DNA from 2 places in the Sporofaciens sp. St.21A7 genome. Region 2 is predicted to be linked to the other one. Evidence: a T-box and tRNA genes for the amino acid it is inferred to sense, from the RefSeq annotation. Region 2 holds a T-box; the other holds one or more tRNA genes.
What was found. A T-box is a leader RNA that pairs with one kind of tRNA and senses whether it is charged. The one in region 2 lies ahead of pheS (phenylalanine--tRNA ligase subunit alpha), so its partner is inferred to be a tRNA-Phe.
Positions count from the first base shown of each region.

Region 1: it has a tRNA-Phe gene. The T-box ahead of pheS (phenylalanine--tRNA ligase subunit alpha) is inferred to sense a tRNA for this amino acid. The anticodon was not compared.

Region 1 covers NZ_BAAGFN010000001.1:14,063-32,894, forward strand. Annotated here, with positions in the region: gene AC6I3O_RS00065 (methyl-accepting chemotaxis protein) at 1-1,091, opposite strand, end outside; tRNA gene AC6I3O_RS00070 (tRNA-Ser) at 1,237-1,324, shown strand; gene AC6I3O_RS00075 (GntR family transcriptional regulator) at 1,382-2,488, opposite strand; gene mmsB (multiple monosaccharide ABC transporter permease) at 2,713-3,882, opposite strand; gene mmsA (multiple monosaccharide ABC transporter ATP-binding protein) at 3,885-5,438, opposite strand; gene chvE (multiple monosaccharide ABC transporter substrate-binding protein) at 5,457-6,560, opposite strand; rRNA gene AC6I3O_RS00095 (16S ribosomal RNA) at 7,576-9,106, shown strand; rRNA gene rrf (5S ribosomal RNA) at 9,220-9,337, shown strand; tRNA gene AC6I3O_RS00105 (tRNA-Ile) at 9,355-9,428, shown strand; tRNA gene AC6I3O_RS00110 (tRNA-Ala) at 9,474-9,546, shown strand; rRNA gene AC6I3O_RS00115 (23S ribosomal RNA) at 9,799-12,684, shown strand; tRNA gene AC6I3O_RS00120 (tRNA-Asp) at 12,760-12,833, shown strand; tRNA gene AC6I3O_RS00125 (tRNA-Val) at 12,888-12,960, shown strand; tRNA gene AC6I3O_RS00130 (tRNA-Tyr) at 12,969-13,050, shown strand; tRNA gene AC6I3O_RS00135 (tRNA-Thr) at 13,232-13,304, shown strand; tRNA gene AC6I3O_RS00140 (tRNA-Met) at 13,336-13,409, shown strand; tRNA gene AC6I3O_RS00145 (tRNA-Phe) at 13,413-13,485, shown strand; tRNA gene AC6I3O_RS00150 (tRNA-Lys) at 13,508-13,580, shown strand; gene AC6I3O_RS00155 (flagellin) at 13,648-14,418, opposite strand; gene AC6I3O_RS00160 (LytR/AlgR family response regulator transcription factor) at 14,492-15,238, opposite strand; gene AC6I3O_RS00165 (hypothetical protein) at 15,416-17,311, shown strand; gene AC6I3O_RS00170 (cation-translocating P-type ATPase) at 17,665-18,832, shown strand, end outside.
Region 2 covers NZ_BAAGFN010000001.1:1,530,004-1,541,479, reverse strand. Annotated here, with positions in the region: gene AC6I3O_RS07730 (hypothetical protein) at 1-429, opposite strand, end outside; gene AC6I3O_RS07725 (hypothetical protein) at 585-1,217, opposite strand; gene AC6I3O_RS07720 (AAA family ATPase) at 1,447-3,102, opposite strand; gene queA (tRNA preQ1(34) S-adenosylmethionine ribosyltransferase-isomerase QueA) at 3,370-4,395, opposite strand; gene AC6I3O_RS07710 (RDD family protein) at 4,423-5,271, opposite strand; gene sppA (signal peptide peptidase SppA) at 5,252-6,229, opposite strand; gene pheT (phenylalanine--tRNA ligase subunit beta) at 6,290-8,710, opposite strand; gene pheS (phenylalanine--tRNA ligase subunit alpha) at 8,735-9,754, opposite strand; T-box leader at 9,901-10,147, opposite strand; gene AC6I3O_RS07690 (GNAT family N-acetyltransferase) at 10,259-11,476, opposite strand, start outside.

The DNA.
Region 1 (18,832 bases), 1.5 Mb from region 2:
CGTGCATGTTCCGCTGTGTTCTCCACCTGATTGGATATTTCATTAAAGGATGCCGCAAGCTCTTCCACGGAAGAAGCCTGTTCAGTTGTCCCCTGAGCAAGCGCCTGTGCACTGTTGGAAACCTGCTGGCCTCCGGAATCGACCTGCCTTGCCGCAGTATCAATCTCCGATAATGTACTGTTTAGGTTATCCCTCAAACGGAATATGGAATCATGGATAGAGACGTATTCACCCTGATATGCATCGCTTGCCGTACTTTGGATATCAAAATTGCCTCTGGCCATTTCTGCTAAGCAAATGCTGATGTCTTTGATGATAATGCGGATGTTCTCCGTCATTCTGCGGATACTGTCTGAGAGCTGTCCAAGCTCATCCTGTCCGGAGTAGGTCACTGATATTTGGAAATTGCCGTTCGCCGTTTCCTTTGCGGCTTTCTCGATCTCCTTGAGCGGGCGGACAAAGCTTCTTGTAAGCCTTAGTGCAATCAAAACAGAAATCACAATTGCCGCAACAAGGATTAAGATATTGGTAATTAGAGAAGTACGTGCTTGCTTCGTAAGAGTTTTGGATTGTATATTACCGGCTGTAGATTTTTCTGTAAGCATCGTATTAATCTGCTGGCTCAATTCCTTTGCAAGGGGAGCCGCATTTGCACGGAAATAAGCTGTTGCTTCGTCCGAAGAACGGTCGCTGATACGAATCGTCTCATCACGGGCAACCGTATATTCATCCATCAGATTCCGCAGATCCGCGCAGAATTCCTTGTCTGCCGGTAATGTACAGTCTTGGTCTAATTCGTCCATATCTGCCGCAATACTGGTCACATAAACCTGCAGCTCATCTTTTAGTTCGGAACGCCTGGCAGAATCAGTTTCCTGTATCAGATAGAGTACAGTTGTCCTGTGCGCCTGAAAATCCATGCCAAGCTTGCCGATGTCTCCCTGTAGGAAACCATAGTCCGTCAGGGCATTGCCATATGTAGTATCCATATGGTGCATCAAAAACATACTGGCAATTCCTGCAAGGCTTGAAATCATTACCGCAAGCAAAAAAGACATTAATAGCTTCGTACCGATTTTCATTTTTTTCATATCAATTTCACCTACCCTTTTCGGTTATAATGTATTAAGAATATCACAAAATAGTGGTGATTTCTATATAAATCAGTAAAAAATGTAAAAAAAATGTAAAAACGATTGACATTTGCGATAAGGTTTAGTATAATCCTTCATGTTCGGAGAAATACTCAAGAGGCTGAAGAGGCGCCCCTGCTAAGGGTGTAGGTCGGGTAACCGGCGCGAGGGTTCAAATCCCTCTTTCTCCGCTTAATTTTAGGAAGGCTGTCAGATGATTTCTGACAGCCTTTTTAATACTTCTCTCATCAAATTTTAAGTCCGGAAAGATTTAAAATTGCTACAGAATCTCTGGTGATGATTTCTGCTTCTAACTCCGTAGATTGGGGAACTTCATTTCCGTTAATCATATCTAACATCTGTAAAGCGGCGATTCTTGCCATATTCCTTATCGGGTTATCAGCAGATGTCAAAGGAACATCGCAATGGCCCGCAATATCAGAATTGTCGATGCTGATTACGGACAGGTCGTCCGGAACTTTTCTGCCGTATTTTTGGCAGACAGATAACAGCTTGTTTGCTACTTCGTCATTATAACATACACATGCCGTACACTCCGAAAGCCTTCCGAAAAAGTATTCTGCACTTCGCTCAAAATCAGATAGCACCTCCGTATCGATCCACACAATCCATTTATCATTAATCCTGACGTTCGATTCCAAAAGAGCCTCCAGATATCCCGCGTAACGCTGGTGTCCCTGGCCGTCGTCGCTCTTAAAGATTGCGGCGATGTTCTGATGCCCGCACTGGAGAAGATAGTTCGTGACCAGTTTTCCTGTCAGCTTATCATTCAGGCTGACATGGGGGGCGTTAAGCTGAGGATAATAGCTGTTAATAAACAGTACAGGAATTCCCCGTTCCATGATTTGCCTGTAAATATCCAGATTAGGATTCGGCAGTCCGCTTTTTGTAGTCTCGGCAATCAGCCCGTCCACAGTATTTTTGTTTAAAATGTTTTTCAGGATTAACCGTTCTTTTTCTACAGAATTATTTGTAAATGAAACCTGAAGACTGTATTCGGCATTCGTAAATTGTGTCTCCAGCTCCCGGATGATAGTGGAAAATATATATTCCTGTATAAAAGTTGTCATAACCGCAATCTGCATCGTCCGTTCTTTCTGGGGGACAACTTTTTCAGAATTACTGATATAAGTTCCGCTTCCGCGATATCTTTGTACAATCCCTTCTTCTTCCAGCACGGCAATCGCATGCCGTACGGTCTGCCGGCTGACATGGAAATGACTGCATAGCTGGTATTCTGATTCTATCTTATCTCCTGGATGCAATTCACCGCTTTCCAGACGTTCTTTGATCCACAGGCATATCTCTTTATATTTAGCAACTGATTCTCTCAATTATCCACCTCTATGATTTGTATAATGTAACTATTTTCTAATATACAATACAACTTTTTGTTTGACAATCCGTAAAATGTACCAAAAAAATTGTACAACTTTTGTGTAGATATACCCTTAAATGTTATTTACGTAAAATCTGATATATTGCAGGAGATCATATACAAAGAAAGAGAAAATAGAAAAAAGGAGCTGTCGAAATGAAGCAGCTCCTTTAACTTGAATTAGTTCTTCTTATTGCTTGACAGTACGTCAAAGGTAACAGCTCCCAGAAGAACCAGACCCTTTACTACCTTCTGCAAATCCGTAGACAATCCAATCAAGAACATACCATTGTTCAGGATACCCATAACAAACGCACCGATAACAGCGCCGACGACAGTACCGACACCGCCTGATGCAGCAGCGCCGCCGATGTAGCAGGCTGCAATCGCATCCAACTCAAATCCATCTCCGGCCTTAGGTGTGGCAGAAGCGTTTCGGGCAGACAGTACAATACCTGCAATCGCCGCAAGGAATCCCATATTTGTATATACCCAGAAGTAGACCTTCTTCGTGTTGATACCGGAAAGCCTTGCAGCCTTCTCATTACCGCCAAGTGCATAGACCTGACGTCCTGCAACGGTTTTGCTTGTAATAAAATGATAAATGCCTACGATTACCGCCATAATTATTAGTATGATTGGTACGCCATTATAGGATGCAATCTTAAAGAATACGAACCAAATGATGAGGAGGGTGGCGGCTAATTTGACGCCGGTCTGCCATACAGGAACCATCGCAAATCCATATTTCTGCTGTGTTTTGATTTTCTTTAATTCTGCACCGATTACCAGCGCTGAGGCGATGACTGCAATCAGGATTGTAATCAAATCAATGGAACCGCCGCCAAATTCAATCTTATTAGTAAAGAGGAAACCGGCACCTACTTTTACATAAGCATCAGGAAGAGGTCCGACGGTCTTGTTTTCCAGTAATGTATAGGTAAGCCCGCGTCCAATCAACATTCCCGCTAAAGTCACTACAAACGGCGGGATATTCAGATAGGCGATGAAAAAACCATTAAATGCGCCGAATGCAGTTCCCACAAGGATTGCGATTAAAAATGCGAAGGGAATGTTCATATTCTGTTCTACAATTAATTTTGCAGCGACCGCACCGCAAAGAGCTACATAGGAGCCGACTCCAAGGTCTACGTTACCGGTCAGTACACAGAGAAGCATTCCGGTTGCAAGGATAATAACATAGCTGTTCTGCATAATCAGGTTGTTCATGTTCATTGGAGTGGCATTGGTTCCCCCTGTCAATGCATAGAATATAATAAAGATAATAAGCATTGCAAAAACCATGCCGTATTGCTTTAAACTAAGATTTACCGTTTTTTTCTTTTCCATCGTTATTCCCCTTTCTTGTTATTATCCTGCATAATGCATTTCATGATCCCTTCCTGAGATAATTCTTCTTTTGATATTTCACCGGCAATGCGGCCTTCGTTCAATACATAAGTCCTGTCGCACGTACCGAGGATTTCCGGCATCTCGGACGATATGACGATAACCGCCTTTCCGGATTTTGCAAGGTCGTTGATTGCGCAGTAAATTTCGTATTTTGCGCCGACATCAATCCCGCGGGTCGGCTCGTCAAGAATCAGTACATCCGGTTCCGTCAGCATCCATTTTGCAAGAATGACCTTCTGCTGGTTTCCGCCTGACAGGCTTCCGACCGTCTGATGAACAGAGTTAGATTTAATATTAATCATTTTCTTATATTTTTCGGCTTCCAGAATCTCTTTGTTGGAATCAACGATTCCATTTTGTGAAAAATAACTCCGCAGGGCGGCAAGAGACATATTCCATTTAATATCATTAAAAAGAATTAACCCGTAGTTTTTCCGGTCTTCCGATGTATAGGCAATTTTATGGCTGATGGCGTCTTTTACACTCTTAATCTGGATTGGCTGCCCGTGCATCAGTATTTCTCCGGAAATCTTCTGTCCATACTGTCTTCCAAAGAGGCTCATGGCAAATTCCGTTCTTCCGGCGCCCATCAATCCCGCAAGCCCTACGACCTCGCCTGCACGTACTTTAATATTGATGTTCTTTAGAACCTGTCTATGTGGGTCTTCCGGATGATATACATTCCAGTCCTTGACTTCTAATACCACGTCTCCAATCGGACAGTCGGTACGTTCCGGGTAACGGTTGGTAAGCTCTCGTCCTACCATTCCTTTTATGATTCTGTCCTCTGAAAAATCATCTACGCCTTTCGTAAGTGTCTCGATGGTCTGTCCGTCGCGGATGACCGTAATTGCGTCTGCTACATAACTGATTTCATTCAGTTTATGGGAAATGATGATGCTGGTGATTCCCTGTGCTTTCAGTTTTAACATGATTTCCAAAAGCTGCGCGCTTTCCTCATCATTTAACGCTGCCGTCGGCTCGTCAAGAATCAGAAGGTCAACTTTTTTGGCAAGGGCTTTGGCTATCTCGATTAACTGCTGCTTGCCCACACCGAGGGTATTGATGGGAGCATCAAGGTTTTCATTGCCAAGCCCTACCTTCTCAAGCATCTCCTGAGCCTTATTTCTGGTCTGGGTCCAGTCAATTACACCGTTTACCTTCATCTGTTCGTTTCCAAGAAAAACATTTTCCGCAATTGACAGATAAGGGCTGAGCGCAAGCTCTTGATGGATGATAACGATTCCCTTTTTTTCACTGTCTTTGATGTTGCGGTTCTTGACCACTTCACCGTTATATACGATGTCGCCTGTGTATGTACCAAAAGGATAGATTCCGGACAGTACGTTCATCAAAGTTGATTTTCCGGCTCCGTTTTCGCCGCAGAGTGCGTGGACTTCGCCGCGTTTTACTTTTAAGTTAACGTCATTTAACGCTTTTACACCTGAGAACTCCTTGACGATATGGTTCATCTCCAGAATATAATCAGACATTTTTTCAACTCCTTTCCTTTATTTTGCATTCATAATTTCTTCCTCTTTGTAATATCCGCTGTCGATTACAAGTTCTTTGTAATTATCCTTATCGAGGGACTGTGGTTCGCACAGATAGGAAGGCACTACCATTTTTCCATTGTCATAAGTTTCCGTATCATTAATTTCCGGTTCGCTGCCTTCGATGACTGCCTGAACCATTCCTGCACATTTATCTGCGAGAAGCCCTGTGTCCTTAAAAATAGTCGCAGTCTGTTTTCCGTCGATGATATTCTTGACTGCCATGACTTCCGCATCCTGCCCTGTAATGATTGGCCAGTCTTCCGCTGTATATCCGGCTGCTTCTAGCGCTGCCTTGATACCATAGGCAAATCCGTCGAATGCGGAACAGCAGATATCTAACTTTTCATCTGCATAGAATCCGGATAAATAGTTTTCACAGTTCTGCAGCGCCGTTTCCTGGGACCATCTCAAAATACAGGTGTCATCGAAAGAGGTTCTTCCTGACTTACATATGAGTGTTCCGTCGTCAAGATATTTTTCTAAGACACTCATCACCCCTTTATATAGAAGAACTGCGTTGTTATCATCCGGGGAACCCATGAAGAATTCGATTGTCTGAGGTTCTTTCGCATCCTTTAGTTCTGCCTTTTCTTCTATATATTCCCCAATCTTTCTTCCGACGCCTTCGTTGTCAAATGATGCGTAGTAGTTGACAGAATCTGTGTTCATTAACAGACGGTCGTAGGAAATGACGGGAATACCTACTTCCTGGGCAGTCTTTAAGGCATTAATGAGAGCCGATGAGTCTACCGCAGCGACGACGAGGCAGTCAACGTCTTTGGCAATCATCGTCTCGATCTGTGCAAGTTGTACCTGTACGTCATCCTCCGCGTATTGAAGAAATACTTCGTATCCAAGGTCTTCCAGCTTTGCCTTCATGTTCCTGCCGTCTTTAATCCACCTTTCTGAACTTTGCGTCGGCATTGCCACACCGACTACTTTGCCGTTGCCTCCCTGATTTTCCCCACCGTCACTCGAACTACTATTCCCACACCCGGTAAGTGTGAGAGAAAGTACCATGACTGCAATCAGAGCCACGCTGAGAATCCTTTGTTTCATCCTTTCTACCTCCTTTTTTGATGTTTTTCTTTTGAACATCTATATTTTATATAAATATTGTACTGTACAAATTTGGGATTTTCAAGATGTGATATGTCACAAAATTAAATACAACTTTTTGTGCATTATTTAAGTACAACTTGGAAAATATAATGATTTGTATATGTACAAGTTGAAGTTAAGGGAAAATTATTATCGTATAACCAAAGAGCATCCGTAATATATTCCCCTTTTCGGGTGGGCGAACTATCATTTAAAAGGTATACTTTGCTGGACGAAGTCCACCCGCCCGCAGGGCATGCATTACGGTGTGCCCTTGGGTATACCTTATTGGATGAAGTCCACCCGCCCCGCAAGGGGCATGTATTACGGTGTGCCCTTGGGTATACCAATAGAGCATCACGCGATGCATGCCCGAATGGGGTATAGTTGTTTTGCCAGTGCTTTGAAATCTGACTCTAAAGAGTGAAAAAGCAAGAAGAATTATGATTGAATGGTTTCCTACATTAAAATATTGGAAAAACTAAATTATAATAAATGTTATATATTTGGTTGAAAAAATATAAATAATATAAAATATATATAGTATTTTGTTTTTGCATTCATACCATATATAGCACATATTAAAATTAATGTAAAAAAAAGTAAAAAAAAATAAAAAAAAGTATTGACTTTATTTTTGGATGATGATATTATAACTGAGCTGAGCCGATGAAGGACAGCAAAAACAAAGAACCTTGATAATTAAACAATAGACAACAACCCTGAAAATTTCTTGAGAGAAAATTTCAGAACGTGGAATTGAATGGACGAAGAAGTTTGGCTAGGCTAAATGGATTTGAAAGTTCAAGACCAACCTTATAAACAGTAATAACGGGAAAAGAAAAAGCGAGCATTTTTCTTGACCGAGATTAAACGAAAAGGATGCTTCGCAATACTAAGCTCGTGGGAGACCTCGCTAAGTATTGTGAAGCGTAATACGACTAAGGTTCGTGAAAGACCGAACCCAAGTCTTTATTACGAGAGTTTGATCCTGGCTCAGGATGAACGCTGGCGGCGTGCCTAACACATGCAAGTCGAGCGAAGCACTTTGATTGGATTCTTCGGATGAAGATGATTGTGACTGAGCGGCGGACGGGTGAGTAACGCGTGGGCAACCTGCCTTACACAGGGGGATAACAGTTAGAAATGACTGCTAATACCGCATAAGACCCCAGAACCGCATGGTTCTGAGGTAAAAACTCCGGTGGTGTAAGATGGGCCCGCGTCTGATTAGGTAGTTGGTGAGGTAACGGCTCACCAAACCGACGATCAGTAGCCGACCTGAGAGGGTGACCGGCCACATTGGGACTGAGACACGGCCCAGACTCCTACGGGAGGCAGCAGTGGGGAATATTGCACAATGGGGGAAACCCTGATGCAGCGACGCCGCGTGAGCGATGAAGTATTTCGGTATGTAAAGCTCTATCAGCAGGGAAGAAAATGACGGTACCTGACTAAGAAGCCCCGGCTAACTACGTGCCAGCAGCCGCGGTAATACGTAGGGGGCAAGCGTTATCCGGATTTACTGGGTGTAAAGGGAGCGTAGACGGTCCTGCAAGCCAGATGTGAAAGCCCGGGGCTCAACCCCGGGACTGCATTTGGAACTGTAAGGCTAGAGTGTCGGAGAGGCAGGCGGAATTCCTAGTGTAGCGGTGAAATGCGTAGATATTAGGAGGAACACCAGTGGCGAAGGCGGCCTGCTGGACGATGACTGACGTTGAGGCTCGAAAGCGTGGGGAGCAAACAGGATTAGATACCCTGGTAGTCCACGCCGTAAACGATGACTACTAGGTGTCGGGTGGCAAAGCCATTCGGTGCCGCAGCCAACGCAATAAGTAGTCCACCTGGGGAGTACGTTCGCAAGAATGAAACTCAAAGGAATTGACGGGGACCCGCACAAGCGGTGGAGCATGTGGTTTAATTCGAAGCAACGCGAAGAACCTTACCTGATCTTGACATCCCTCTGACCGGCAAGTAATGTTGCCTTTCCTTCGGGACAGAGGAGACAGGTGGTGCATGGTTGTCGTCAGCTCGTGTCGTGAGATGTTGGGTTAAGTCCCGCAACGAGCGTAACCCTTATCTTCAGTAGCCAGCATTTAGGATGGGCACTCTGGAGAGACTGCCAGGGATAACCTGGAGGAAGGTGGGGATGACGTCAAATCATCATGCCCCTTATGACCAGGGCTACACACGTGCTACAATGGCGTAAACAAAGGGAAGCGAACATGTGAGTGCAAGCGAATCCCAAAAATAACGTCTCAGTTCGGATTGTAGTCTGCAACTCGACTACATGAAGCTGGAATCGCTAGTAATCGCGAATCAGAATGTCGCGGTGAATACGTTCCCGGGTCTTGTACACACCGCCCGTCACACCATGGGAGTCAGTAACGCCCGAAGCCGGTGACCTAACCGAAAGGGAGGAGCCGTCGAAGGTGGGACCGATAACTGGGGTGAAGTCGTAACAAGGTAGCCGTATCGGAAGGTGCGGCTGGATCACCTCCTTTCTAAGGAAAAGACTTCTTCCGTCTGGAGCAATCCAACTAAAACGGAAGAAGAAGTAAGGGAAATGTTGTCTATTGTTTAGTTGTCAAGGCTGTCAAAAGTCTAGATGGCGATGTCTGGTGGCGATGCGCTTGGGGGACACACCCGTACCCATCCCGAACACGATGGTTAAGCCCTAAGCGGCCGATGGTACTGCACTGGAGACGGTGTGGAAGAGCAGGTGGCCGCCAGACTTTAAAATCTTAAAAAAGGGCTTATAGCTCAGCCGGTTAGAGCGCACGCCTGATAAGCGTGAGGTCGGTGGTTCGAGTCCACTTAAGCCCATTGGAACTATCAAAAAGGAATCAAGTTTTGTTTAGATACCTGAATGGGGGATTAGCTCAGTTGGGAGAGCGCCTGCCTTGCAAGCAGGAGGTCACGAGTTCGAATCTCGTATTCTCCACTGGATGTATGATTGAGAATTCATGATTCATGCATCCCATGTACCTTGAAAACCGCATACAAGAAATATGATAAGAGAAATATCTTAATCAAGACATCCGAGGTAATTGTTATTAGCAGAGTAACATCTGGTTATGTAATGATGATTACATCCAATTCGAGAAAACGAATCAAAAAAACAACCTATGAAACCAACGCCGATAACGCTATATCGGTGAGGACTTACGGGACATCCCGTTTCCGCAAGTCAGTTGGTCATGCTAGAAAGAGCGTATGGTGGATGCCTTGGCACTAAGAGCCGATGAAAGACGTGATAAGCTGCGAAAAGCTTCGGGGAGGAGCAAATATCCTACGATCCGGAGATGTCTGAATGGGGAAACCCACTTGAGGGAACCTCAAGTATCCTTAACCCAATCCATAAGTTAAGGAAGGGAACCCGGTGAACTGAAACATCTAAGTAGCCGGAGGAAGAGAAAGAAATATCGATTCCCAAAGTAGCGGCGAGCGAAATGGGAAGAGCCCAAACCGGGATGCGTGCATCCCGGGGTTCGGACCGCAAATTTGATTCAGAAGTCTTAGCAGAATGGTTTTGGGAAAGCCAGCCAGAGAGGGTGAAAGCCCCGTAAGCGAAAAGACGGATGACATGGCGGAATCCAGAGTACCACGAGACACGTGGAACCTTGTGGGAAGATGCGGGGACCACCCCGTAAGGCTAAATACTCCTTAGTGACCGATAGCGCATAGTACTGTGAAGGAACGGTGAAAAGAACCCCGGGAGGGGAGTGAAACAGAACCTGAAACCATATGTTTACAAGCTGTGGAACATCCGTATGAGATGAACCGCGTACTTTTTGTAGAACGGTCCGGCGAGTTGCGCCGGCTGGCGAGGTTAAGCCCCGAAGGGGTGGAGCCGAAGGGAAACCAAGTCTTAACAGGGCCAGAGTCAGTCGGAGCAGACCCGAAACCGGGTGACCTATCCATGTCCAGGATGAAGCTGCCGTAAAAGGCAATGGAGGTCCGAACCCACATCCGTTGAAAAGGGTGGGGATGAGGTGTGGATAGGGGAGAAATTCCAATCGAACCCGGAGATAGCTGGTTCTCCTCGAAATAGCTTTAGGGCTAGCCTCATACAAGTCTAGCGGAGGTAGAGCACTGAATTTCCTAGGGGGCGTCAAAGCTTACCGAAGAATATCAAACTCCGAATGCCGCCAAGATGGTGTATGGGAGTCAGACTGCACGAGATAAGTTGGGTAGTCAAAAGGGAAAGAGCCCAGACCTACAGCTAAGGCCCCAAAATGTGTGTTAAGTGGAAAAGGATGTGGGATTTCAGAGACAACTAGGATGTTGGCTTAGAAGCAGCCATACATTCAAAGAGTGCGTAATAGCTCACTAGTCGAGAGGTCCTGCGCCGAAAATGTCCGGGGCTGAAACACACTGCCGAAGCTTAGGAATCAGAAATGATTGGTAGAGGAGCATTGGATACTGGAAGAAGCAGTACCGGAAGGAGCTGTGGACGGTATCGAAGAGAGAATGCCGGAATGAGTAGCGAGAGGAAGGTGGGAATCCTTCCGGCCGAATATCCAAGGATTCCAGGGTAAAGCTGATCTGCCCTGGGGAAGTCGGGGCCTAAGGCGAGGCAGAGATGCGTAGTCGATGGATAACAGGTTGAAATTCCTGTACCACAATCCAACAGAACTGTGGGGACACACGTGGAAAGCATGAGCCGGGAATGAAGAGACCGGTGCAAGCGAGGTAGGGGGTATACTGGCAAATCCGTATATCAACCCGAAGACGTGATGCGGACCGAAGTAAGAGTAGGGAAGCATGTGAGCCATGTGTCAAGAAAAGCCGCTATTGTTTGGGTTGTGCCCGTACCGTAAACCGACACAGGTGGATGAGGAGAGAATCCTAAGGCCGACGGGAGAAGCATTGTCAAGGAACTCGGCAAAATGACCCCGTAACTTCGGGAGAAGGGGTGCCAGGGAGACCTGGCCGCAGAGAATAGGCCCAAGCAACTGTTTAGCAAAAACACAGGTCTGTGCGAAACCGAAAGGTGAAGTATACGGGCTGACGCCTGCCCGGTGCTGGAAGGTTAAGAGGAGAGGTTAGCGAAAGCGAAGCCTTGAATTGAAGCCCCAGTAAACGGCGGCCGTAACTATAACGGTCCTAAGGTAGCGAAATTCCTTGTCGGGTAAGTTCCGACCCGCACGAAAGGCGTAATGATTTGGGCACTGTCTCGACAATGCACCCGGTGAAATTGAAGTACCAGTGAAGATGCTGGTTACCCGCGCCAGGACGGAAAGACCCCATGGAGCTTTACTCCAGCTTGATACTGGGATTCGGTATTGCATGTACAGGATAGGCGGGAGGCAAGGAAGTGGTGACGCCAGTTGCCATGGAGCCGCTGTTGGGATACCACCCTTGCAGTATTGGATTTCTAACCAACAGCCGTGACCCGGCTGGGGGACAATGTCAGGTGGGGAGTTTGACTGGGGCGGTCGCCTCCGAAAGGGTATCGGAGGCGCTCAAAGGTTCCCTCAGAATGGTTGGAAACCATTCGGAGAGCGCAAAGGCAGAAGGGAGCTTGACTGCGACACCGACGGGTGGAGCAGGTACGAAAGTAGGACTTAGTGATCCGGTGGTAGAAAGTGGGATTGCCATCGCTCAACGGATAAAAGCTACCCTGGGGATAACAGGCTTATCACTCCCAAGAGTTCACATCGACGGAGTGGTTTGGCACCTCGATGTCGGCTCATCGCATCCTGGGGCTGAAGTAGGTCCCAAGGGTTGGGCTGTTCGCCCATTAAAGCGGTACGCGAGCTGGGTTCAGAACGTCGTGAGACAGTTCGGTCCCTATCCGGCGCGGGCGAAGGATATTTGAGAGGAGCTGTCCTTAGTACGAGAGGACCGGGATGGACTGGCCGCTGGTGGATCTGTTGGCTAATCAAGGCCATGGCAGAGTAGCCAAGCCGGGAGGGGATAAACGCTGAAGGCATCTAAGCGTGAAGCCCCCCTCAAGATGAGATATCCCTGCGTAGAGCAGTAAGACCCCTTGAAGACGACAAGGTAGATAGGGCGGAGGTGGAAGTGCAGTAATGTATGGAGCTGACCGCAACTAATCGGTCGAGGGCATGACCAAAGGTGGATAGGAAAGAGGATGAAATTTCTTGTATGCAGTTTTGAAGGTATATGCCTTCAATGCGTATTTACGCAAGGCCCAGTGGCTCAGTTGGTTAGAGCGCCGCCCTGTCACGGCGGAGGTCGAGAGTTCGAGTCTCTTCTGGGTCGTTGACATAATACATTTAAAGTGCTATAATAGTAAAATGTAGATGTCACTTATATGGGATCTTAGCTCAGCTGGGAGAGCATCTGCCTTACAAGCAGAGGGTCATAGGTTCGAGCCCTATAGGTCCCATAGATTATGGATGGATTCCCGAGTGGCCAAAGGGGGCAGACTGTAAATCTGTTGGCGACGCCTTCGAAGGTTCGAATCCTTCTCCATCCATTAGGATAGTAGAAAGAGTCAACTGTTTGCTGAAACCAAAACGGTTCGAATCCTTCTCCATCCATTAGGATAGTAGAAAGAGTCAACTGTTTATTGAAACCAAAACGGTTAGAAATCTTTTTCATTCATTAGGATAATAGAAATTTTCTTTATCCATTAAGGTATAGATGATGTATCTTGTGCCGATGTGGCTCAATTGGCAGAGCAGCTGATTTGTAATCAGCAGGTTATCGGTTCGAGTCCGATCATCGGCTTGCTTCTAAAGAGAAGCATTTAATAGAATATCGCGGGGTGGAGCAGTCTGGAAGCTCGTCGGGCTCATAACCCGAAGGTCGTAGGTTCAAATCCTGCCCCCGCAATCCGCCCAGATAGCTCAGTTGGTAGAGCAGAGGACTGAAAATCCTCGTGTCGCTGGTTCGATTCCGGCTCTGGGCATTTTGTTTACCTAAAATAGTGAGGGCGTGTAGCTCAGGTGGTAGAGCACTTGACTTTTAATCAAGTTGTCCCGGGTTCGAATCCCGGCACGCTCAGTAAAAATAATCCCGAAAATCTCTTCTTGAAAGATGATTTTCGGGATTATTTTATATGGTCTGCTTCTTAAAACAAGAGTCCCATGGTCTTCTGGCCTTCCTGCTCGGCTTTCTTCTTTTGCAGCATCATGGAAATACTCTGCATCGTCTGCTGGTGTGTCAGTTCTTGAAGTGTCTTTGCAATGTCAGTGTCTCCCATACGGCTCTGGGCTGCAGTAAGATTAATGGAAGCATATCCATTATAATCAATTGCATGTTCCAGAGAATTAGACTGTGCGCCGAAGGTGCTGCGATTGCTGGTAACTTGTGTCAAGGCATCATCAATGGCCTGTAAATCAAAATCCTTCGTGACATCGAAGTCTGCAATGCCAAGCGCCTGCAATGTAGAATTGGCTGCATGATTGACAGTAATAGAACCGCCGCCGCCATCCGATACGAGCTGAACACCATTACTCATACTGCCGTCAAGCATATTCATTCCATTGAAACGAGTCTGAGTCGCAATATGTTCAATACCTTGCTTCAACTGCTCGACTTCCTTCTGGATATCTGCCCGATTCATACCATTCAGCGTTGAATTGCTGGCACGTAAGCCTAATTCACGCATTCTTTGCAGATGGCTGGTAATGCTGCCAAGCGCAGAGTCGGAAGTATTCAGCATGTTCGTTCCGTCACCAAGATTCTTCGTACCTGTATTATAGCCCGTCACCTGAGCCTTTTCGTTCTCGACAATCGCCAGTTCAGCGGCGCCGTCCGCAGCAGACATTAACCTGTTACCACTTGAAATATGCCCGTACAAATAAGGGGTTGTGCTGCTTATTGCGGAAATTCTGCTCATCTATATTCCTCCTTTCAGAATTATATTAAGGTGTGCCCTTGGGTATACTTTCATATATAATATCGTACAAATTTTAAAAATGATTACCATTATTTTCATATTGAATGCTATTTTTTGTGAATTGGTAATCTCGTAGTGCCTGTTCTATTTTCATGCGGCCGCGGATACGGATAGGAAGGCATATATCATTTTCAAGGAAACAACAATTGCCTGAAAATTTCACGACATAGTCGGCGTTGACCAGTATCCCCTTGTTGATCAGAATAAAGCGAGGCTCCTGGTGAGTCAGGCAAATAAATTCAGACATCGTCATACGGCTTCTCAGAATGGATTCATCCGTAAGGGTGATGTTCAGGTAGTGTCCGTCAGTGACCGCGGAAATGATATCTCGATATAAAACGGGAATCGTTCTTCGCCCACTGACAATCTCCATGTGTTGAGGATAAGGGAAAAGTACCGACATGGCATCCTGCAAGACTTTCGTCACCCGCTCTTGAGAGATGGGTTTGACAATATATTCAAAGGCGTGGCAGGAAAATGCATCCGGCATAAATTCACTGCTGGATGTCAGAAACACAAGGATACAGAAGTTATCTTTCTGTCTCATCTTTAGTGCGACAGTGATTCCGCTCATTTCTTCCATGTAAATATCCATGAAAACTATGGAAAATTTATTTTTTTCAAATTGGCCGAGAAATGATTCGCCGCTAATGAAAGAGGCAATATCAGTCTGAATTCTGTGTTCTTCACAAAAATCACGGCAGATTTGTACCATTTTATCTAAAAAGATTGGTTCATCATCAACGATTGCAATTTTCAATAAGTCTCCCCTCATTTCTTAGAGTATTAAGGTCGTTCACTATTTTATCATATAGGGAATGTTTTTGCCACAAAATTGATGTTCCTGCCAGAGGGGTTTGCTTTTTCACAAATGAATAATATGATATTAAAGAATACAGATGCATACTTTTGGCAGAAAATGAGGAGGAAATTATTTATGAAGAAAACAATAAAGCGCATAAGGGGTATATGGCTGTCGGTTTGCATAGCAGCTTTTTGTGTGGTCAATGTATACGCTAAAGAGGAGCAAACGCCTGTGGTTTATGACTCGGGAAGTGGATATACGGCAGAGAAGATTACCCATTCCGAGAAAGATGTCATGACGACAGACGGTATAGTAGACTATACAGGGAACGGAACATTGGCCGTAAATTTGGAGAATGGGGAGGGAGACCGCGGACAGAATTATTCCTGGGGGTCGATTGGTTATGGGGATTACATGTATATCGGCACCTGTTATGGTGCATGGACGTCTACATTACAATTTATGAAAATGAACCTTGGGCATAACTATGATGATGCGGTCATGAAGGAAGCTTTGGATACCTACTATCATGGTCATATGTATACAGGGGAGGAAGATGGGGCAGAGGCCTTGGGGATTCTGCTGAAGCTGAACGTTAAGACCGGAGAGGTAAAGATTTTGATGTCCAAGGAACTGACAGGACAGAATACAATTTTTCGGAATGCCGTGGAATTTAAGGGAAAATTATATTTCTGCGGCGCCGTGAATACCATACCTTGTATCTATCAGGTGAATCCGCAAACAGATGAATGTAAGCAGGTGTATGCTGGCATGACGATGGAGGAATATATGGAGGCATACAAGAAAGGCGTGTCTGTGGGAATCCGGGGAATGTGCGTGTATGAGGATAAGCTGATTGTCAGTTGTATCAATACCGACGGTGCAGTGATTTGTGAGTCGGAAAATCCCACCGACCAGCAGTCCTTCAAAGTTATCGCCACGGATGAGGAGCTGTTCCATTATCCTGCATACAATTACTGTGACAGTATTTATGGAGGCTCTATTTTCGACATGACACAGTATGGAAAGAGCTTGTATGTTTCTATCTGCACCGGTAAACCGGAAAATGCGATAGATGAGAATACCATGCAGCCTTTTGGGATTGTGCGGGGAGATGTACAGGAGGACGGAAGCTGGAAATGGACGAGCGTCGTAGGCGACAAGGAAAATGACGGGGCGAAATATACATTTGGCATTGACCCGGAACGGACACGAAGCGGGGCTGCGAACCTGATTTCATTTGGCGGCTATCTCTATATCGGGGAATATAATGACGAGGAGATTGCGGTAGAAAGGATGTTGTTCGATAATGATTTTACATTTATGAATCTGAATTTTGAGCAGCCTGTAAATTTCTACCGGATGGACGAAGACGAGAATGTAGAGCTGATAGTTGGGGATGAGGATGAAATGTTCCCGGAGGGCGGCCTGTCCGGAATGGGCTCCGGATTTGGATGCAATGAGAATCAGTATATCTGGAAGATGGTGGAGTACGACGGGAAACTCTATGTGGGAACATATGATGCAAGTAGTTTTTTACTTCCGTTGGATGAGTATATGAATGATGAAAATGCAGACCAGGATTGGAAAGACAAAGTAGATGGTTATGTAGAGAAGTTATGCAGCGATTATCAGGGAGTTCCTGAGAGCGCCGTTACATGTGGGGAGTATTTAGATAAAGCGATTTTTGGATTTGACTTGTATGTGACAGAAGACGGTATTCATTTTACAAAAATTACGGATGATGGTTTTGGGGATCCTTATAACCATGGATGCCGCGCGTTTGGTATTACGGATGAAGGATTGTTTGTGGGTACGGCCAATCCTTTCTATGGGACGCAGGTGTGGAGGCTCAGTGAAAATGCGGATTTGGAAAAAACGGATGGGGGAGATGAGATACAGGATGACGTGGATGCAGTAAATGATAGTGACAAAACGGACAGAGGAAACATAGGTATTCTTGTAGGAGTACTTATAGCCGCAGCAGTGTTTCTGTTGGCTGTTTATAGAAAAAAGAAACAGAAATAGTCAGAAGATGTTGACAAGATTTGTAAATTCGTATATATTGTTTATCAGATAAAAGGGAGTAACTTGCGTATCCCGGACTGCCGGGACGTTTACGATGTCGTCAGTACGATGATAGACCATCCGTATCGTAATGAAATGGTGAGACTTTTATTGCATAGTTCTGTGCAATAGAAGTCTCTTTTTTTTATTCTAATGCCTGTATTGATTAAAATATGGGTATGCTATGAATTAAGTAGGCATATTGGCCGTAAGAGATTAGGACGGCAATATCCTATATTGAGAAAAAGAGATTTCTATATGCAGGAACGTAGGTCATGGATTTTTATAAATGCCAGGAAAGAGAGGAAATGTTTATGCTGACGAATGAACAGGCGAGAAGAAATCAGGAGAAATTTGGGTTAAATGAACTGACAGCAGGGAAGAAAAAGAGTACGTTCCGGATATTTCTGGAGCAGTTCAAGGATTTTCTTGTTGTCATTTTAATGGCCGCGGCTTTTGTTTCGGGATTTTTGGGAGATGCTGAAAGCGCGATTGTCATTCTTGTCGTGATTACCATGAATGCCGTTCTGGGAACGGTACAGACAGTGAAGGCAGAGCAGTCTTTAGACGGATTGAGGAAGTTGTCTGCGCCTGCGGCCAAGGTAATGAGGGACGGTGTGCTCAGACAGATTCCTTCCCGGGAGGTTACGGTGGGTGACGAGGTCATAATCGAGGCGGGAGACTGTATCCCTGCCGATGGCCGGTTACTGACTTGTGCTAGTTTAGAGGTGGATGAGAGTACGCTGACCGGCGAGAGCCTTGCCGTGGAAAAATCTCTTGATGATCCTCCTTGCGGGGCGGCGCTTGGAGATCAGACAAACAAGGTATTTTCCGGAAGTTTTGTCACTTACGGCAGAGGAACTTATGAAGTGACGGATATCGGCATGAAGACGGAGGTTGGAAAGATTGCAGGGCTTTTGAATACGGCTTCGGAAAAACGGACGCCTTTGCAGGTAAGCTTAGATGAATTCGGAAAGAAATTGTCGGTTATTATATTGGTGTTCTGCGGGATACTTTTTGTAATGAGCATCTTGCGGGGCGGTTCTGTGGTGGATGCATTTTTGTTTGCGGTCGCGCTTGCAGTTGCGGCGATTCCTGAGGCGTTAAGTTCAATCGTCACGATTGTATTGTCGTTTGGTACGCAGAAAATGGCGAAGGAGCATGCTATCATAAGAAAATTACAGGCTGTGGAGGGGCTTGGCAGCGTGTCGGTCATTTGCTCGGATAAGACGGGGACTCTGACCCAGAATCGGATGACCGTGGAAGAGTATTATGTGGAAGGTGAGAAGATTTCCGCGGGAGAAATTGATATGAAGAGGCAGGGGCAGGAGTTACTGCTTTTGTGCAGTATCCTTTGTAATGATTCGTCCAATACGGACGGGCAGGAAATCGGCGACCCGACAGAAACGGCTTTGGTTAATCTTGGAAAACGGCTTGGCGTGAGCGCGGTGGATGTGCGGAAGCGGTATCCGAGAGTGTCGG
Region 2 (11,476 bases):
TGATGCAAATGTAGTGGAAAGCACAGGGGTCAGCAAAAACACCGTGTTCAGCAAAGAACCGAATGCTGCTTCCTGGTCGCGCTGAGAAAATGCCACAGGCGTGTTCTTCTCATCCCCCGGTTCTTTCCACAGTAATAACAGATTCTTAATCGACTGATCGCCACGCCGATCGGAAGCCTCCTTCAATAGCGATATATAGAACCCGCGGGCCTGTGCAATCTTCTTAAAGCATTCCTCCATTTGCAGGCGCAGCTTGTTTACCTGTTCGAGACAGTTTTTTCTTTTTTCCGAAAGTTGATATTGTTGATTTATAATACCGCTTATGATGTCTCTTTGTACATCACATCTCTGGCTTTGCCGTTCCAATTCCTGCTCCAGTTGTCTCGTCTTCGCCGCCTCTTCATGAAAGCGCTGTTCCGCTGTGGCCAAGGCTTGATATTGCTCCTGGATAGTACGAGCCAACTTGCGTAATACCTGAGATGAAAGACTACACCCCAAAAAGGAGTGGAGAAAAAAGCGAAAATTCGCCTTTGGGCGGTATCACCCTTTCATCGAACGGCAAAGAGCTTTCCGGTCAACCCATTTTAGCCGTCTCCGAATATATCATTTAAAATCTCTGCAAAGTTAATGTCTTTGTTTTTTTGAAATTGAGCCATGTCTTCCATTGCTTCCGCTCTATTCTTGAAAGTTTTTTCTATAACAAATAAGCGGTTTACAAGATTACCATTATCGCCAATGATTTGATTCGGATAACCAAAGAGCATCTCCCCCAGCTTTTCATATTTTCCTATATAACTTTCATACTGCAGATCTGTAAACTTCGTCTGGATACAACGGCTGTATTTTCTGTTGCAGCAAAACCAAATATGCTTACTCTCCGCTTTAGCACATTTCAATTGGTAGGGATCATTCCATGTGTTAAAGTGCTGCCATACGTGATCTGCCAGCACAGAGGTGTCTGTTCCAATAACTTTTGCGGGTTCCAGAAATGGAACTTCCCGGTACGCTACATTATGAGTGATCTTTTTCTCGCCAGCTATATACCGATCATAAATCGAAATGATTTCTGCAAGCTGTTCCCTAAGTTTTCCATCCGCCTTATGCTCAAAAAATAAGGAATCTATTTGTTCAAGAGTTCCAAAGTAGCTTTTATCAAAACTGGTAAAGGATGCCGCGGAATAGTCGTCGAGCAACAACCGATAATATTGTTTATTCATCCATTCTCGCCTCTCTTTCCCTGCTGTATATCCAAACTCTACGAGAATTTTCTCAGCCGGGATATAATGTTTCTCCTGCTCTTCGGGCGGAAGGCTTCTGATTTTCTCAAATTCCGCAATCGCTTCGTCCAGCTATTTTGTTCCCTGTAACGCAATGATATATTATATAGAATTCGTAGTAACCTCGACCTGTTTCCCGCTGAAAGCTACGCCATACTTGAAGACCGTTTTAACGCCTTTTGAGATCATATCGGCCCTCTCCGGATTCCCCATTCGAGCTGATATAATAGCGGTTATCCATCATAGCGCAAAGCCCCAGAACAAAACCATGATAAAAGTTTTCTCTGGCAGTATCATAGCAGCTTGCCGATTGGAGAAGAAGCTTATGCATCTCCTTTTGCAGCCTTTGTGCATCATTAGAATACAATGCCTCTTGAATGGAGATTGCTGTAGCTTGGGGAATGATATCGGTCAATTTTTGCAAAATTTCTTTGTTATACACAAACGCAATCTCCCGGTTGGGCAGCGCCACCTCGCACATATACTCACCGCTGAAAGCAGGATCTACCTTTACGACTTTCAGATAGCCTGCAACCAGAAGAAAGCTGTAAACGGAGGAAGGATTATTTCGAATATGGGGATAAATAACTCCAGTGTCGATATACGTCAGGAAAGATTCCCTTTGCAGTAAAGCGTTAAGTCGTTCATAGATTTCTTCTCCTGCATTCTCCAAAATTTCGCCAATGATCTCATTGCTGCCTGTTGACTGCCAAAAGGCCTTGGGCTGACAGCCATTGCTAAAATAGTTGATAACAGACCATGGGTTAAATATTTCCGTTTTCCCGAACCGATACCCGTCGTACCAAGCAGAGATTTCCGCGTACTTCTCCTCGGCATGGTAATATCGGGCAATCGCTTTTACTTCTTCCGGCGTAAAGCCAAAATATCCACTATACTGGTTGTCCAATATGGAATTCACTTTTAAATTGTTTAGACCGCTGAAGATGCTCTCTTTGGCCACACGAAGAATGCTCGTTAAAAAGCCATAAGAAAGGTGCCGGTTATCCTTCAGGCCGCCTGAAAAGAGGTTGCGCATAAAGAGAATCACCTTATCATAAAACCCCCTCATATACCCCTGCTGAATCGGCGTGTCATACTCATCGATGATAATAATCGGTGGGATACCATAATGCTCGTCCAGCATTTGAGAGAGCCTTTGCAGGGACATCATCATATCTGTGCTGTCCGCTTTCCCTTCCAGAACATTCTTAAAGTACGATTTCTCATATTTACTGCACTGCTCGCTTTCCAAGAGCTCGCTGTGGCGTTCGAACTCCTGTGTCAAAATCTTGGAAATCTGATCATAGGTCTCCTCCCAGGAGTCCCGTTTCACATCCTTAAAAGTGATAAAAATCACCGGGTATTTTCCTTGATAGTCTCGATATTTTTTACCACAAGCCCAAATTTTTTTATCTCTGAAATAAATAGAGGTGTCTTCGTCCGTCTTTTCAAAGAAAGTGCGAATCATATCCATATTCAAAGTTTTGCCAAAACGGCGCGGACGGGTAAACAGAGACACCATCGGTCTCTCGTCCAGAAAATCCTTGATCATCATAGTTTTATCGACATAGTAGTACTCAGACGAGGCCAGACGATAATCTGAAATTCCAACCGGCAGCGGTAGACCAGACGATGTTTTGGTTTTTCTATATGCACCGGTTTTAATGCGAATATCCGCAGGTTTTTCGGCGTCGATAGGTATCACCCAACCGCGTCCCTTTTTATATGCCCCTTCTATCCGCCCTTCTTTGCATAGAACGGTTACTCGACGCTCCGTGATTCCCCAAAGCTTTGCCGCTTCCTTTACAGTTATGGTATCACTCATGTTAGCACCTCCAAGCTTTTCAGATATAGTATACCACTGCGGCAGAATAAACTCAACAATATTCGGAATAAAACCAAGCGCAATGTCTGACTTTGTTCTTTTGCGCGTTATCCTACCAATTTATGATTTGAGCTTGTTGTTGCTGTACTTTTGTATCTCTTTTGTTTGGCTCAACAATGACAACGCAATATCCGCCCGTATTATGGTAAGCCAAAAACCCCAGTATTCCTGCGCTCCCGCGGGCTTTTCCTCTCCAAAATTTTTTACTCACATCACCAGCATCGCATCCCCAAACGAAAAGAACCGATACCGCTCCCTCACAGCCTCCTCATAAGCCTCCAACACCTTCTTGCGTCCCGCCAGGGCGGACACCAGCATAATCAGCGTAGATTCCGGCAGATGGAAATTCGTAATCAAGCAATCCAGCACCTTGAACCGATACCCCGGATAGATGAAAATCTCCGTCCATCCACTGCACGCCGCAAGTTCCCCGTTCTCGTCTGCCGCAGATTCCACCGTCCGGCAGCTTGTAGTCCCCACACAGACGACCCGTTTTCCGTTCGCCTTCGCCCGGTTGATTTTATCCGCCGCCTCCTGATCAATCTGATAAAATTCCGAATGCATATGATGGTCGGTAATCTCGTCCACCTTCACCGGACGGAACGTCCCAAGCCCCACATGCAGCGTCACTTTCGCAATATCCACTCCCTGCCTTTCAATCTTTTTTAGCAGCTCAGGCGTGAAATGCAGCCCTGCCGTGGGCGCGGCCGCCGAACCTGTATGCGCCGCATATACAGTCTGGTAACGGTTCTTGTCCTCAAGCTGGTGGGTGATGTAAGGAGGTAGAGGCATCTGCCCTAACTGGTCTAAGATTTCCTCAAAAATCCCCTGATAAGTAAACTGAATCAAACGGTTTCCTTCTTCCACCACATCTACCACCTCGCCGGTCAAAAGCCCGCCGCCAAAAATAATCTTCGTTCCGACCTTCGCCTTTCTTCCCGGCTTCACCAGCGTTTCCCACATATTATTATCTTTCCGTTTTAGTAAAAGTATCTCAATCTTCCCGTTAGTCCCTTCTCTGGAACCAATCAGCCTTGCCGGAAGAACCTTCGTGTCGTTAATCACCAGGCAGTCGCCCTCATGGAGATATTCTGTAATATCCCGGAACACACGATGCGAAATAACTCCAGACTCCCTGTCAAGTACAAGGAGCCTGGAGCTTTCCCGATCCACTAAGGGGTCCTGCGCTATCAATTCTTCCGGCAATTCATAGTAAAAATCCTGTCGTTTCATTTTAATATGAATCCCTTCCTTAATCCATTATATAGACGTACCATCCGTTTCATTCGATGATCCCTCTGATACATTTATCGGCACACTGCTATTGCCTGCTGCAACTTTTTCTGATTCTGCCCTGTCATTCTCCGGCATTTTCCCAAAAACTTCCACCGGATTCCCATCCTTTTCCTTCTCTGGTAGAGGACTTCCTCCGTGCGGCATCTGTCCATACCCCTTTCCCGGCGCAGTACCTTCTCCTGCCGGCATATTTCCATTCGCATTTCCGTACGGAGATATCGGGCCATAGGCAGACGGTCCATTCCCCCCGGACGGTCTTCCGTAGGGCGAAACAGGCGGCGCAGGCGGTACGGGTGGTATGGGCGGATACGCAGCCATAGCCTGATACTTAGGAACCACTTTAATCCTCTTCCCATAGACCACCCTGGTATCGCAGATCATATCGTGAAGGCCTCTCTTCTCCCGGTCTACCCCCGCCATAATATAACCAATCCCAATCGACAGCCCGCACAGAAACCTTCCCACCGTTTCCCGGTACAAAATACTGACAAACGTAAGTTTCCGGTTTCCATCCGCAGGGACCACCCTGAGGTTCATAAGCCGTTTTCCCGGCGTCGTCTCTGTATAATAGGTAAGCAGGATAAAATAAGCGACCTGCAGCAAATACAATATCGTATCTTTTACCGTATACTGGAACAGCCACCTTGTCCGAAACAGACCTCCTCCCGCGAAGGACATTATCCCTATAACCAGATTAACGAACAAAAGCCCAATCCAGACAATACCAAGGTCAATCAGGTATGCCGCCAGACGCACCCAAAATCCTGCGAACTCTAATTCCTGCCTGCCGCGGTTAGCGTAATTGTTCTGCATAGTACATCGGCACCCCGCTTTCCATCTCTGCCGCAGTCTCTTTTAAGATCTGCGCTTCTGACTTGGGAATCACACTTTCGATTTTTGCAAACAGAGAGGTAAAGAAATCAAGCTCTCTCTCCTGCTCATAGAATTGATAGACCCCAAGCTCACTGCTCATTGCCGCTGTCATATCCTCGTAAAGACTGATTTCATCAATCAATCCCTTCTCCAACGCCTGGCTCGCCGTGTAGACACGTCCGTCTGCAATCGCCCTCACCGCCGCATCCTCCATGCCGCGCCCTTCTGACACGATACCCACGAACTTATTGTAATATTCATCCACCTGCTCCTGATAGATAGCAATCTGCTCCTCCGTCATCTTAGAGCTGTCCTTATACTCCCCGCTGGTGATACTAAAATAACGAATCCCTAACTTCTCGTAGAGGCCAGTCATGTCAAATCCGGACATAATGACTCCAATCGAACCGGTGGTGGTATTGGGATTGGCGTAAATCTTATCCGCCGCCATAGAAATCATATATCCTCCCGACGCCGCATAATGCGCCATATAATCCCAAATCGGGCGTCCCGTCTCTTCCTTATATTCTTTCAGTTTCAGGTACAGCTCCTCCGACTCATACACCGTTCCGCCCGGGGAATCCACATAGAGCAGGATTCCCTTGTTATCGCTGTCGTCCATCAGGTTATCAATATAGTCAAGAGTCGTGATATGCTGATACCCCACAGGCACATCGAACACCCCTGTTTCTGTCTGTTCCTGAATCGTGCCTTGTACCGTCACGATTGCAATATAGTCGCCGCTGGGCGGATTGAATCCGTCCACCTCCGTCAACAGTTCCCCCATGCTTTCCTTTAGTATCTTCTCTGACCACGTATTGGTCAGTACGCTGGATACTCCTACCATGATAAATAAGATTGCCGCTATGACCAAACCGCCTATCTGTTTTTTATTCATTTCTAATCCCCATTTCTACAGCATGTTTGAAACATACTTTCTGCCTTTTCAAACGCGCAATTATTTCCGCAGCTCGATTCCCATAGCTTCCAAAGCCTTCAGGATTCTGCCCATGGCCTCCGTTACCTCTGCGTCCTCCAGCGTCTTATCCTTTGCGCGGAATACGATGGAATATGCCACAGACTTATATCCTTCCTTAATCTGCGCTCCCTCGTAGAGGTCGAACAGGCCATAGCTCTCCAGATACTCGCCGCCCTTCTTCTCAATCACGTCCTCAATCTGTCCTACCAGTATCTCCTTAGGAATCACCATACTGATATCACGGTTCACGGACGGGAACCTGGCAATTCCAGTATACTTCCGGTCAAATGTGGCCCGCTTTACAATCTCCGGCATATCCAGCACTGCAACATAGGCTTTCGTCCCGATACCATAGGCGTCTGCAATGTCCGGATGGACCTCTCCTAGATAGCCGACCACTGTGCCGTCATAGATGATATTGGCCTGACGCCCCGGATGGAGATAAGGCTTGCCGGAATTGGGGTCATAGACTTCCTTCTGGTTCATCCCGATTTTCTCAAAGAACTCCTCCACAACGCCCTTCATGCTGAAGAAATCTCCGTCCCCGTACATTCCAAGGGTAAACTGCATCCGTTCCTCGGGAAGCTCCGTCAAAGGCAGCGCTTTCGGCAGATAAATATTCCCCAGCTCATACAGCCGGACATTCTTGTTTCTTCTATTATAATTGGTAGCGAGGGATGTCAGCATCCCGTTCAGGGAAGTAGTGCGCATAATGCTGTAATCCTCACCTAAGGGATTCATAATCTCTACCGTCCTGCGAAGAGGAGAATCCTGTGGAATCCGCAGCTTGTCGAACACTTTCGGGCTTTCAAAGGAATAGGTCATGCCCTGGCTGAATCCACAGAATTCCGCGATGTCTCTTGCCACCTCTTCCACACGCAGCTTAAAGGACAGCTTTCCGGTGGTCGCCTCCCCTCTTGGAAGCGTGGTCGGGATATTGTCATACCCATAGAACCTTGCCACCTCTTCCGCAAGGTCGGCAAGACGGAACAGGTCGTGGCGGAAGGTGGGCGCGATGACTTCGCTTGCCGCCTCGTCGAAGCCAAGCCCAATCTTCTCGAAATAGCCAAGCATCTCCTCCTTGGAAATATCTGTCCCCAGAAGACGGTTGATTTCCTCTGCATCAAAGGGAACTCTCACCGGCTCTTTCTTCTTGCCGTAGACGTCTACGGTGCCGCCTACGACTTCACCGGCCCCCAGCTCTTCTACCAACTGGCAGGCGCGGTCGATTGCCGCTTTCGCATTGTTCGGGTCAAGCCCCTTCTCGAACTTACCGGAAGCATCGGTTCGCAGGCCGATTTTCTTACTGGATTTACGGATATTCGTCCCGTCAAAACATGCAGCCTCGAACAGCATGGTCTTTACATCGTCCGTGATCATGGAATTTTCACCTCCCATGATTCCCGCAATGCCAATCGACTTCTCGCCGTCGCAGATCATCAGCACAGACTCATCCATTTCCCGCTCCTGCCCGTCTAAGGTGGTGAACTTCTCCCCCTTCGCAGCAGTGCGCACGATAATCTCCCGCCCGGCAATGGTATCTAAATCATATGCGTGCATGGGCTGGCCGTATTCTTCCATCACGTAGTTGGTAATGTCAACCAGATTATTAATCGGGCGGATTCCCACAGATGCAAGACGTCTCTGCATCCATTTCGGGGACGGGCCGATTTTGATATTCTTCACGACCCTTGCACAGTACCTTGGGCAAAGGTCATTGTCCTTGACCGTAACCTTGATGAAATCGCCAACGTCCTCACCATTTCCTGTCTCTGTCACTACGGGCGGATGAAATTCCTTGCCAAATGTAGCCGCCGCTTCCCGTGCGATTCCTACCACGCTGAAACAGTCTACTCGGTTGGAAGTCACCTCATACTCGAACACCACGTCGTTAAGCCCCAGGGCCTCTACCGCATTTGCCCCCACAAGCGCATCCTCCGGGAAAATGTAGATGCCTTCTTCCGGCGCCTCCGGATACATATCGCGGTTAGAGCCAAGCTCTTCGATGGAACACATCATGCCCCGGCTCTCAATCCCCCTAAGTTTTCCTTTCTTAATCTTCACGCCTCCGGCAACGCGGCTCCCTGGCTCATGCCCTCCGGCGACCCGTCCTCCGTCCAGCACCACCGGGACCTTGTCTTTCTCATGCACGTTCTTTGCGCCTGTTACAATCTGGACAGACTCATTTCCCACATTGACCTGACAGACAATCAACTTGTCTGCGTCCGGATGTTTCTCAATCTTGTCAATCTGGCCAATCACAATCTTATCCAGATCGGCGTCCAACACCTCGTATCCTTCTACCTTGGTTCCGGATAATGTCATTGCATCCGTATATTCCTGTGCAGTGGCTTCAAGCCCCGGAACATACGCTTTTATCCATGATAATGATGTATTCATCTTCCTGCTCCTTTCTGCCGCTTCTTAGAATTGCTTCAAAAATCTAATATCATTTTCATACAACAGTCTCATATCGTCTATCTCATACTTGAGCAGCGCGATCCGCTCAAGCCCCACGCCGAACGCGAATCCTGTGTACTCATTGGGGTCGATCCCGCACATTTCCAGCACATGAGGATGCACCATACCGCAGCCAAGAATCTCAATCCATCCGGACCCTTTACAGAAACGGCATCCCTTTCCCCCGCATTTGAAACAGGTAACGTCCACCTCTGCGCTTGGCTCTGTAAATGGGAAATGGTGGGGACGGAACTTCGTCTTCGTGTCCGGCCCGAACAGTTCTTTTGCGAATACCTCCAGCGTCCCTTTCAAATCTGCAAAAGAAATGTTCTTGTCAATGACCAGTCCTTCAATCTGATGGAAGGACGGGGAATGGGTCGCGTCCACCTCGTCGGAGCGGAACACCCTTCCCGGCGCAATCATACGGATGGGAAGCTTCCCTTGCTCCATCACACGCGCCTGAACCGGGGATGTCTGGGTACGCAGCACGATTTCCTTATTGACATAGAAGGTGTCCTGCTCATCCTTGGCCGGATGCCCGTCGGGGATATTCAGCTTCTCAAAATTATACAGGTCGTACTCCACGTCCGGCCCCTCGACCACCTCGTAGCCCATGCCGATGAAGATACGCTCTACCTCTTCTAACGCAATGGTGTTAGGATGCCGGTGTCCCACCATATTTTTCCTGGAGGGGAGCGTAACGTCAATCACTTCCTGCTTCATCTTCTCTTCACGGATTGCCCGCTCCATCTTCGCCTTGCTCTCTTCTAAAATGCTCTCGATTGCCTCCCGCGTCTCGTTGACCAGCTGCCCAACCTTGGGGCGCTCTTCGGGCGCAACATTCTTCATTCCCTTTAATACGGCGGTAAGTTCTCCCTTCTTGCCTAAGAACTTTACACGCACATCATTCAATTTTTCCGGCATGTCGGCAGCATTGATTGCCTTCAACGCTTCCTCTTTGATGCTCTGCAATTTCTCTTTCATCGCTTCTCTTCCTTTCCTGCTCATTTACAAAATTGTTCCGGTCATTTACACTTTTCCCGGAAACAGTGAAAGACCGCGCGGCCCGTGCGCCGCCTCAGCGGCATGTTTACTCTGCACGGGTCTGCGCACAAAAAAAGCCCATCCCAAAAAGGGACGAGCAATTACCCGTGGTACCACCCTGATTCCCGCATAGTCGCACTGGCTTCATGAATGCGGGCGCTCAAACATGCGTAACGTGCATCAAACGGCATCTCCTACTACCATAGTATGGCTTCAAATATGCAGCTCGCGCGGGAAATTCGATTCCTGTCTGAACCAAAGGGAACTTACAGCCCGGTGATTCCCTCTCTCTGTTGGAAAACAGTTCTCTACTTACACGGTCATCGCTTTTCATTTTATGGATACGGATGTGCCGCTTCATATGGAAAGCACATCCGTACGCTTCTTAAAATTATAACATACGAAAAAATGATGTCAAGTTTTTTTCAAATTTTCAGAATAGTTTCAGAATAGTTCCGTCATAAAACATTTCTTGTGGTAGAAGATCTTTCCAATCTCCTCCTCTTCTTTCGAGTACACCTTCACATTAGGCATCCACCGAATATCTTCGGCGCCCTTATCGCCGCAAATTAACGCAGAAAATTCATTGATCGGAAGTAAAAGATCTACTGCCTCTTCTATATCGGCGCTCACCTTTTCTACCTGGTTCTCCTGTCCTTCTGAAAAACGGATTTTCCACACTCCCTGATTCTCAGGAAGAATATCGTCCTTGATTCCTATGCAAAGCTGCCCGCTCCCAAGGCATCTGCACATCTTTAGCGCCTTCTTTACATCAATAACCCTTGACATTCCGCCATAATATTTCTCACATGATGATTTGATATCTTCACCCAAAAGTAAAGAAAGGGAGATATCGGCAGGTATTGCAAAATGAATCTTATCATAATAGGATCCAAAGGCAGATCTTATAAAAGATAGCATCTCGCTAAAAGCATCGGCGTCTAAAAACAAAAAATCATTACGGGCTTCAAACGTGGTTGTGCATTCCATAACCACGCCGTCCGGCGTACTCTTTTTGCGGTAAATGAAAAAGCCTTTGGGGACGCCGGCTCTATCGCGATAGAGAAAAACATACCTGCGCTGCTTTAGCAAATCTTCTTTTTCCATTTGTGGACTATATTTTTCACGAATAGAGGAAAGATTATATTCCTTATAAAATTTTTCATAAACTCTCAAAAGCGGCTCTAAGCTGTCTCCCGGAAAAATCTGTGCGACGCTGCCTTCGATGCTCTTCTTGGGAAACTCCGTAAAGGGAATCGTCCAATCGCAAAGCCCATTCCCTTCCTCAAAACCAAATTTACGATAATATTGCACGCTAAACGGGTATAAGAAAGAAAATGCACATCCCTGCTCATACATATCCCGAAGCGTAAAGTTCATGCAAGTGCGGATAATTCCGTTCCTTCGGTATTCGGGCAGCGTCGCTACGCCTCCGATTCCCCCAAGCAGCATCTCTTTGCCGTCGAAGCGGCAACGGTATTTGTTATAAAGAAGGCATCCGTACAACACAGATTCGTCTTCTGAAAATACCCCGATTTTCCTGCAGTTTTCATCTGTCTCCAAATCTGTCTGAGATTTCTTTTTCTCCTCTTCATAATCAATAGATACCTCGAACGCCACTGCCTGCACAAGCTGGAAACGATGATTCTCTTCCGGCGTCAT